DNA from 2 places in the Neomoorella glycerini genome. Region 1 is predicted to be linked to the other one. Evidence: riboswitches for the same ligand, from Rfam matches in the RefSeq annotation. Region 1 holds a riboswitch; the other holds the start of a gene.
What was found. Region 1 has a riboswitch for molybdenum cofactor ahead of MGLY_RS03680 (hypothetical protein). Riboswitches for the same ligand answer to the same signal wherever they lie in the genome.

Region 2: it holds a riboswitch for molybdenum cofactor, as region 1 does, so the genes downstream of both, MGLY_RS16750 (Rossmann-like domain-containing protein) here and MGLY_RS03680 (hypothetical protein) in region 1, are expected to answer to the same signal.

Annotation. Positions count from the first base shown of each region.
Region 1 is NZ_CP046244.1:770,251-775,226, reverse strand. Features, by position in the region: gene MGLY_RS03705 (FAD-dependent oxidoreductase) at 1-1,005, shown strand, start outside; gene MGLY_RS03700 (hypothetical protein) at 1,141-1,443, shown strand; gene MGLY_RS03695 (hypothetical protein) at 1,527-1,820, shown strand; gene MGLY_RS03690 (nucleotidyltransferase domain-containing protein) at 1,892-2,203, shown strand; molybdenum cofactor riboswitch at 2,446-2,587, shown strand; gene MGLY_RS03680 (hypothetical protein) at 2,675-2,887, shown strand; gene MGLY_RS03675 (molybdopterin molybdotransferase MoeA) at 2,901-4,130, shown strand; gene MGLY_RS03670 (molybdopterin-binding protein) at 4,244-4,976, shown strand, end outside.
Region 2 is NZ_CP046244.1:3,361,535-3,366,510, forward strand. Features, by position in the region: gene MGLY_RS16740 (ABC transporter permease) at 1-596, opposite strand, end outside; gene modA (molybdate ABC transporter substrate-binding protein) at 614-1,441, opposite strand; gene MGLY_RS16750 (Rossmann-like domain-containing protein) at 1,469-2,197, opposite strand; molybdenum cofactor riboswitch at 2,291-2,426, opposite strand; gene MGLY_RS16755 (response regulator) at 2,521-3,192, opposite strand; gene MGLY_RS18935 (ATP-binding protein) at 3,195-3,317, opposite strand; gene MGLY_RS16765 (sensor histidine kinase) at 3,339-3,878, opposite strand; partial or broken gene ltrA (group II intron reverse transcriptase/maturase) at 3,947-4,654, opposite strand.

The DNA.
Region 1 (4,976 bases):
GATGGACTGAGCGAGGCTGCCAAAACTGAAGCCATGGAGCTGGCCCGGCAAGAACTGCCGGCTATTACTGACTTCTTGCGCTCCCGGCTGCCCGGTTTTGCCGGGGCCAGGCTCCTGGGGGCGGCGCCGGAACTCTACGTCCGGGAAACCCGCCACATCAAGGCCCTTTACCAGCTGGACCTGAATGACGTCCTCTTTAACCGCTATTTCCCCGACGCCATCGCCCTGGGGTCCTACCCGGTGGATGTCCAGGCGACTTCACCCCAGGATACGGGTTACGTCTACGGCCGGCCGGAAGTCTACAGCATCCCCTTCCGTTCCCTGGTACCCCAGGGGATCGACAACCTCCTGGTTGTAGGGCGCTCGGCCGGCTATACCCACCTGGCTGCCGGCAGCGCCCGGGTGGTACCCATCGGCATGGCTACCGGCGACGCTGCCGGGGTGGCGGCCGCTTATTCCCTGCAGGTGAATAAGAATTTCCGGGAGCTGGCGGCCAGCCCCCGGGATATCCAGGCCATCCAGGATCTCCTGGTGAAGGCCGGCGCTTACCTGAAGGACTACCACATCAGAAACCCCTTGAGCGATCACTGGGCCTTTGCGGGCCTGCAGTTCGTCAATCGCTGGGGCCTGATTGTCGCCGGTTATAATAACGACTGGAAGCTGGATGACCCGGTCAACCAGGCAAGCTTTTACTATATGACGGCCAATGCCTTAAAAAGGGCGGCCGGCCGGGGCGATCTGGTGGCTGCCAGGGCAGCAGCCTTAGAGCCCTATCTCGAACGGAAACCTTTAACGCGGGGGGCAGCGGCCTCTCTCCTCCTCACCTACCTGGGCGATGATACGGCGGCTTTAGACCCGGCGGCAGCCGTGGCCCGGGCCGGGGCAAAGGGCCTCCTGCCCCTGGATAAAACGGGAAGCGATCCCCAGGGGATAGTAACCGGAGCGGAGGCCTACTACGCCACCGAGAGGCTCTGCGCCCTGGTGGCAAGAATTAATGGGCACTGATGCAAAAGAGGAAGCCCTGCGGGAGTTTTCATCGGCCTGATTCAGGCCGCCCTGGCCGGTTGGTGAGATGGCTTTTCGCTTAAACTGGTATGTGATACAATACTTATATGATATACCGCGGGAGGAGGCACTGCCATGGCAATTTCACCGCGATTCAGTAGTTTGTTACTGGAAGCCACCCGCGCCCATGATATAGATGAAGCCTTATCTAAACTTTTTAGTGAGTACCTTGAGTTGAAAATCGCTAAACTGGAAGAGCGCCGGGATAATCTACAAAAAAAATGGGGTATGTCTTTCGAGGCTTTTTGCCGCCAGGTGCAAGATAATAGCCTGCCCAAGGATCCCTTTTCTTATGAAGTAGAGAATGATTACTGGGAATGGGAAGAAGTAGAAACTCTTTTAAAACACTACCAGGGGCTGAAAAACAAATGGATGTAGCCAGGTTTTTAAGGGAGCTTTTTTCCTGCCTGGCGGGAAAAGACTTTGTAAAGGATTGTCACCTGGAAGTGGCAGTTTTTCTGATGAAGGGAAAGATTGAACTTAAAGATGATGGCTTTCTTAAAGTGTATTGCAACGAGCGGACAGGTACCCTGGCTTTTGCATTAATAAACAAGGAAAAACGTATCTGGGGGATCGATAAGGATAATTTGCGCGGCTGGCATTGTCATCCTTTTGGAGAACCCGAAAGCCACCAGCCAGTAGAAGAACAGGATTTGGAAGTTATCATAAACCAGGTGGAAACTATCTGGCGGCAGATTACAGGACCAGGAGGTCAGTTGAAAAACCATCGTAACCAGCCGGCCCATTTGAGTTAACCCTACCGGAAGCCGCTTAAGATTGAAATGCCGTATTTTTGGTATAATACAGGAAAGGAGGGTCGGCATTTATGCATGAAATAGTACAGTCTATGGCCAAACGTATCGTAGAGAAATTCCATCCCCAAAAAGTAATCGTTTTTGGTTCATGGGCAAGGGGAGAAGCCGGTCCAGGCAGTGATGTGGACCTTTTGATTGTTCTGGATTGCAGCCGTGAACAAAAACGGGCTATGCAAGTAGCCATTAGAAAAGAGCTGCGTGAATTTAAAGTCCCGAAAGATATTATAGTTGCTAATCTAGAGGACATCAGCAAGTATAAAGACGCCTGGTGGACTGTTTACCACCCCGCCCTCAAAGAAGGGTTGGTGCTCTATGAACACTGAGGAAAGGGAACAGGAAGCATTAAGATGGCTGGATAAAGCAAGAAGGGACTTGCGTGTGGCCAGGATGGCCTTCAACGACGAGGAGGAGCCCTCACGATGAAGCCCAAAAAGCAATTGCGATGGCGGAAGATATATACAATAAGATATTCGCTAAAATGATTAACTAAAGGTCAGGGACCATCTACGCTCATGCGTTTTAATTCCTGCTTGCCTCCTATTTATGGTTATGCTACAATAAACATAACTGCATATACCTCCGAGCCAGTGGGCCTAAGGTTTGAGGCTATGGCTGCTGGCCTCCTGCCTGCTTGCCAGGCAGCGACGGGGTAGGCGGGGAAACCTGCCTGCCTCCCGGAATGGGAAAGGAGTTTTTAGTAACTTCAGGCACCCTTCCGGGTGCCTTATATTTTAAGTAACATTTTTACCAAAAAGGAATAAAGCCCGGCTATAATAAATCAACGCGAAGAGAGCATGAAACTTCTGGAAGGGGGTATTTTCATGGTTGACCGGGAAGCCATCAAAGCAGCAGTAAAAGAAGCCGCGGCTAACCATGGCGGCAAGCTGCCCTGCGCGGTGGCCCAGGAAGTGGCCCGCCGTTTGCAGGTGCCCATGCGTGAGGTGGGACAGGCTACTGACGACTTGCAGATCAAGATTATCCAGTGCCAGCTGGGGTGTTTCGAGTAGCAGGGGGATATGGATGGAACTCTTTCGGGTGGTAACTTTAGCAGAAGCACGCCGGCTGCTGGCCCGCTACTGGCCCTTGCCGGGACGGCAGGAAGTGATTTTACCCCTGCTCGCTGCCCTGGGGCGGGAACTGGCCCGGCCGGTGGCGGCGAAGGACGACGTTCCCGGTTTTACCCGTGCCACCATGGACGGTTATGCCGTCCGGGCGGCCGATACCTTTGGCGCCCGGGAAAGCCAGCCGGTGATTTTGCGCCTGGTAGGAGAGGTGCCCATGGGGCAACCGGCTACAGTTGCCGTTGGCCCCGGCGAAGCGGTGGCCGTGGCTACGGGAAGTATGATGCCCCCGGGGGCTGATGCCGTGGTTATGGTGGAAAATACGGAACTCTTACCGGAGGGCCGGATCGCCGTTTTTAAACCCGTGGCCCCGGGGCAGGACCTGGTGCGGCAGGGTGCCGACGTCCGCGCCGGTACCACCGTCCTGCCTGTCGGCCATACTTTGCGGCCTCAGGACCTGGGAGTGCTGGCCAGCCTGGGAGTAACCCGGGTGACTGTATATGAGCCCTGGCGGGTGGGCATCCTGGCTACCGGCAATGAAATCGTCCCTCCCGAGGCTAACCCCGGACCCGGTCAGGTAAGAGATATTAATTCCTACACCCTGGCCGGACTGGTCCAGGAGTGCGGTGGCAAGGTCACCCTCTACGGTATTGCTCCCGATGACCTGGAGGACCTCACGGCCAGGGTCCGGAAAGCCCTGGCGGAGAACCACCTGGTGCTCCTTTCCGGCGGCAGTTCCGTCGGCACCCGCGATTTAACCGTCCAGGTCCTGGCTGGCCTGGGACAGCCGGGTATCCTCTTTCACGGTGTGGCCATCCGCCCGGGTAAGCCCACCGTTGCGGCAGTGGCCGGCGATAAGATGATCCTGGGCCTGCCGGGCCATCCCGTTTCAGCCATGGTTGTTTTCAGTATCTTAATTGAACCCCTGCTGCGCTACGGGAGCTACGACCACCTGGCCGGGAGGAGGACGGTGGAGGCGATCTTAAGCCGTACAGTTACTTCCACCCCCGGCCGGGAGGACTATATCCGCGTTCGCCTGGGAGCAGGCCCGGGTGGGTTCCTGGCCGTACCGGTACCGGGAGGATCGAGTATGATCTCATCCATGGTCCAGGCCGACGGCCTGGTAACCATTCCCCTGGAAGAAGAGGGCCTGGAAGCCGGTACGAGGGTAGAGGTTAAATTATTTTAAGTGTTACTTTATTATACCATAGTTCATAAAGCGGAGAGAAAGCGGCGAGAAAGCGGAGAGGGTCCGGAAAGCTGAATTAAGTTATATTAAACCCGGGAAGGAAGGGTTGGTTATTGGCACGCAAGGTCTTTGTCACCAGCCGGCCCTGGCAGGAGGCCCTGGAGGAATTTCTGGGAACTTTAAGATCCAATGGTTACCTGGCCGGGCTGCCGGCTGAAGAAATAGACGTTACCCAGGCCCTGGGCCGGGTGACGGCAGCACCGGTTTATGCCGCTATCTCCTCACCCCACTACCCGGCGGCAGCCATGGACGGGATAGCCGTGCGGGCGGAAAAGACCTTTGGTGCCAGCGAGGGGGAACCCCTGGAACTGGCCCTGGACCGCGAGGCAGCAGTTGTCGACACGGGCGATCCCTTACCCGAGGGCTTTGATGCCGTTATTATGATTGAAGAGGTAGCCTTTAAAGATAAGGCAACGGCTGTTATCCGGCGCCCGGCCGTGCCAGGGCAGAATATCCGGCCGGTGGGTGAGGACATCACGGCCGGCGAGCTGCTGGTGCCGGCCAACCATATCCTCACCCCCTACGACCTGGGAGGGATGCTCTCGGCCGGGGTCACGCGGGTGGCCGTCCGGCCGCGGCCGCGGGTAGCTATCCTGCCCACGGGGACGGAGGTTGTGCCGCCCACCCCCAACCCGGCCCCCGGCCAGATCCTGGAGTCCAACGGTACCATGCTGGCCGGCCTGGTCACCCGCTGGGGGGGCGAGCCCCAGGTTTACCCCATTACCCCTGATGATTACCAGCTCTTAAAGGAACGCCTGCTGCAGGCCCTGGCGGGAAGCGACCTGG
Region 2 (4,976 bases), 920 kb from region 1:
TCCCCCAAGGCCTTACCCCAGGTAAGAACCAGCCCTGCGAGGATATTATTTCGTATTAATGGTAAAGTAACCTTTAGAAAAGCCCGGGCCGGAGTACAGCCCAGGGTCCTCGCCACATATTCGAGGCGGATATCCACGGCCTCGATAGCAGCCTTCAGGACGGTAATCAAGGCAGGAAGATTGACGAAAAATTGGGCCAGGATGATCCCGGTCACGGTAAACACAAAACGTAAACCCATCCTGGCCAGGATTTCGCCAAAGGTCGTAGTGCCAAAAAGCAGGAGCAGGCAAACGCCGGAGACAATGGGCGGCAGGGTTAAAGGGATTCTGAGAAGATTGGCTGCTATACCCCGGCCCGGCAGATTGTAACGAGCCAGGGTATAGGCCACCGGCATAGCTACCAGCAGGCAGGCGGCTGTTGAAACAATGGAGGTCAAGAGGCTGAGCCTGATGGCGAAGACCAGTTCCGGCATCTTTAGCGATAGAGGTATAAAGGGCAAACCCCTTACCAGGACGGTACCTACGGCGGCTAAAATAAATAGCAGTACCAGGAAAGTTACCAGCACGTTAAAGGTTTTAAACAACCTTGAACCCAAGTTTTCGCGCCTCCCCACTAACGGGCCACCGGTTTGTATCCCCATTTTTGCCAGATCTGGTAGGCCGCCGACGAAGTGAAAAATTCGGCCAGTTGCTGGGCCAATTCTTTTTCCTTGGAACAGGTCAGTACTGCCACCGGAACTGTTTTGACATATTCCTTTAGTTCGGGCACTGGTACCAGCTCAAGCTTGTCTTTTGCCCCCTGGCAATTTTCTTCCCAGATCACGGCAGCGTCGGCCTGCTTGGTGCTTAGATACACCACCAGCTCGTTTGCCGTCGGCGTCCTGACTACCACATTTTTATTGACGTTTTCCAGAAGGCCGTGCTTTTGCAGAAGCTGGTCGGCCAGCTTGCCGATAGGATTGGCCTGGGGGTCCCCCAGGGCTACTTTCACTCCCGGACGAGCCAGGTCGGCTAACTTGCGGATGCCGGCAGGATTCCCCTTGGGAACAGCCAGTACCGGTAGGTGATAAACGACATTCTTTTCCCATGCTACCAGGTTTTTTTCTTTAACAGGCTTTAATTCCGCTATATCCCCCGGCAGGTAGACGTCTCCCTGCCCGGTTAACAGGATCTGGTTGTTAAGCTGCGCTGCGCCGCCAAAGGTATAGGTAAGCTTTAACCCGCTTTGAGCTTGAAAAGCGGCACCGATTTCCTCGACCGGGTTTTTCAGGCCGGCGCCGCTATAAACTAAAAGGGAGCGCCCGGCCGCGTTGTCCGCCTTATCATTCGTTCCTGCCTGGCCCTTCGGACTCTCATCTTTACTGCTACCGCAGCCGACCAGCACCAGCAACCCAAACAAAAGTAGACCCAGTAATAGCGTGACAGATTTTGAAACCCTCACTGTTATTCCCTCCCATAATTCCAATTATCAATGCCCAAAAGAGCAATACTGCTCGTAACCGGCCAGGCAGGCTATGCCGCTGATGGTTACCCCGTAAAAGACAATCGGTTTCCGGCCCATTATCGCCGCCAGGGTATCGTTTACCGCGGTTGTACCGGTCGCCAAGACCAGTTCGCTCCATTCAATAATTTCTTCTGTATGCCGGGCGTCTTCTATCATAACTCCGCCTTTACGTTGCCCGACGTTATCCGGGTCCAGGTCGGTTACCCGGATCGGGAAATGACCGGCCAGGCTGGCCACCATGGCCGGCTGCAGGCCGATAAAGGCAATCCGGGGGTTGCCGAAACGTTCCCGGACGTATTCTACCAGGCGGGAGGCACATTGGGCCGGTTCTTGGTCGCGGCAGTGGACGGTCTTGTCTACCAGTTTGAGATGCCGCATCACGGCATTCAAAGTGGCGATAAATACGGCTCGCTCATAGTTATTACGTAACGGCAGGGCCAGAACTTCCTTCAGGGTGCCCTGGTAATTCCCCGGCATATCGGTATACGCCTGCCCACAAGCGTCTTTAAAGTTGGCCTGGATCATAAATTCTTTACCCTTTAAAAGAGGAAAGTCCTGGCGTTCCGGCCGGCCGATGGCTTCCTCGGGGGTCAGGGGCCGGGCGCTGATCACCTGTATTTCTTCCTCCCCGGTCAGGTGCCTGTCTTTTACCAGCCCGTAAAATTTTTCTCTGATGCCTTCTAAGAATTGCATCTGAAGCCATCCCCTTTCCTGGCTAATTAGCAACAAATTAAAAACCCCGTCTCCACGGCGGAGCGGGGTTTAACTGAAAAAGCCATAGCTCTCTCTTATAGCTAACCCCCTCCTTTTCAATACCTGGAAGGCATACCCGTTTCCCGGTACACCCCGTGGACCAGCGGTCCAGGCCAGCCTGCCATAGGTTGCTCCTTTAGGCCAGGAAGGCTCGGAGGATATTTTATGTTATGTCCATCTTTCTAATTTGTCTATTCTCCGCCAAGCGGCAAATTCCTGCCGCGGCCGTTAAAATATCGTGCCAGGAGGCGAAGTATTTTTTACTATATATCAGTGTCTAAAATTCCTATTTTAATAGCGTGCTTAACCAGTTCGGCATAATTATGGGCGCCTAGCTTACGCATTATATTAGCCCGGTGTTTTTCGACCGTCTTCTTGCTGATGGTTAATAACCTGGCGATATCGCGGTTACTTACTCCTTCTACTACCAGCCTAAATATCTCCTGCTCACGGTGGGTCAAACGTTCATAAGAAGGCTCTGCCCGTTGGTTCCTGCACTGCTTTAAGTACTCCGAAATAAGTGTGCTTGATATATCGCTGCTAAGGAAATATTTCCCCCGCGTTACACTCCTAATTGCCTCTACGATTTCTCTCCCGGGAGAATTCTTGTGTACATAACCGAGGGCGCCGGCGTCCAGGGCCCTAAAAACAAATTTTTCATTGCTGTACATGGATAAAATCACAACCTGGGTTTGCCAGCCGTCATTTTCCCTGGCAACTTTTAGTTGGTAGGCAACCTCCAAGCCGTTGAAATCGGGAAGGGAAATGTCAAGCACCATAACTTGTGGCTTTAAACGTTTGGCGATTTCCAGGGCCTCGCCTGCTTGGCCAGCTTCCCCAATTACCTCCATATCAGACTGGGCATTAATTATTCCCAGCAGGCCGTCGCGGACTAAAGGGTGGTCATCAACAATGATAACATTAATTTTGTCCATGATTAATCATTCCTGCGCTCAAATGGTATTTCCACTCTCACGGTTGTTCCCCTGCCGGGCTTTGAGTGTATATACAAAGTGCCACCTAGTTCTGCGACCCTCCGCCGCATACATTTAAGGCCCAATCCCTGGTAGTTGCTGCCTTCCTAAGGTTCAAACCCTTGTCCGTCATCAGCAATCACTGCAATCAATTTGGGATAAACATAACTCAGCTTTAAAGATACCCGGCTTGGTTGAGCATGTTTGGAGATATTATTTAATGCCTCCTGGAACACCCGAAAAAGAGCTACTTCAATATTGGGAGGCAATCGTTCCGGCCCGACGCCGTATATTTCTAAATCGACTTTTAAACCACTGGCAATTGAAAACTGCTCGCTCATCCACTCTAAAGTATTCTTAAGTCCCAAGGATTCCAGCATCGAAGGCATCAAGTCAAAGGAAATACGCCTTACTTCTTCGCCTATCCTCTCAATTCCGCCAATGATTTCTTTGATATTTAATTTTATTTGGGGCAGGTTTATTTTTTCTTTATGGGACAACGCGGCTAGTACCGATTCTAATTGCAATTTCTGAGCTACGATATCCTGACCAAGCCCGTCATGTAAGTCCCTGGCAAGCCGCTCCCGCTCTTTTTCCTGCATGCTTATCAACTGGCCGGAAAGCCAATTCAATTCCTTTTCCGCCAAAATACGTTCGGTAATATCAAAATAAAGTTCTACCCTCCCTTCACGGAAAGGTCCAGCGCCGATCTGGCCAGGACCCTTTCTCCTGCCCGTTTGCTTTTGACGTAGATGTTGCAGTCATCGGCGTAACGGACGAACTTGTGGCCCCTCTTTTCCAGTTCTTTGTCCAGGTCGTCCAGGAGTATGTTGGCCAATAACGGGCTTAAGGGTCCGCCCTGGGGCGTTCCTTCTGCCGTCTCCATGACCACTCCGTTTACCATGACGCCTGCCTGGAGATAGCGGCGGATAAGGGTAAGTACCCTCTTATCTGCCACTTTCCGGGCCACCCGGGCCATGAGGATGTCGTGGTTTACCCGGTCGAAGTATTTCTCGATGTCCAGGTCCACGGCCCATTCGTATCCTTCTTCTACGTATTGCCGCGCCTTCTTTACCGCATCATGGGCTTTCCTTCCGGGACGGAACCCGTAGCTGGCCTCTGAGAACTGCGGTTCGAAGATGGGCGTCAATACTTGCAGGAGGGCCTGCTGGATTAGGCGGTCCATTACGGTGGGTATCCCTAACATCCGTTTGCCTCCCCCGGGTTTCGGGATTTCGACCCGGCGCACGGGCTTCGGTCTGTAGGTTCCCGCGAGCAGTTCTTCCCGGATGCGCGGCCACTCGGCGCGTATTTGGTCCCGCAACCGTTCGGTCGGGATGCCGTCCACACCGGGCGCGCCTCCGTTCCGCTCTACCCGTTTCAGCGCGGCCAGCATGTTCTCCCTGGCCACCACCTGCTCCATCAGGCCGCTACCTTGGCCTCCGCGAGGTGACGTCCCGCTTTGTGCCGGAGAAGAACTCGGCCCTCCCGCGCTCCCCCGTGGCTTCACCACTTCTTCCCGCGGGCAGGCCCCTTGCGGGGTTTTCTGCTGTCTCTGTCCTTCTCGCGAACGCACCGGTTTCACCTCTGACTTGATGTTCGGGCCTTCCCCTGGAGTTCATGACCCCCAGGGTACTATGCCCTCTGCTGACTCCTGCCGGTTCAGCCGTACCTTCCGATACGGTTTACCAGCTCTCCCTGGCTTATCCGGCAGGCCTCCCCGGGTAAGAGCGTTAACCTTCGCC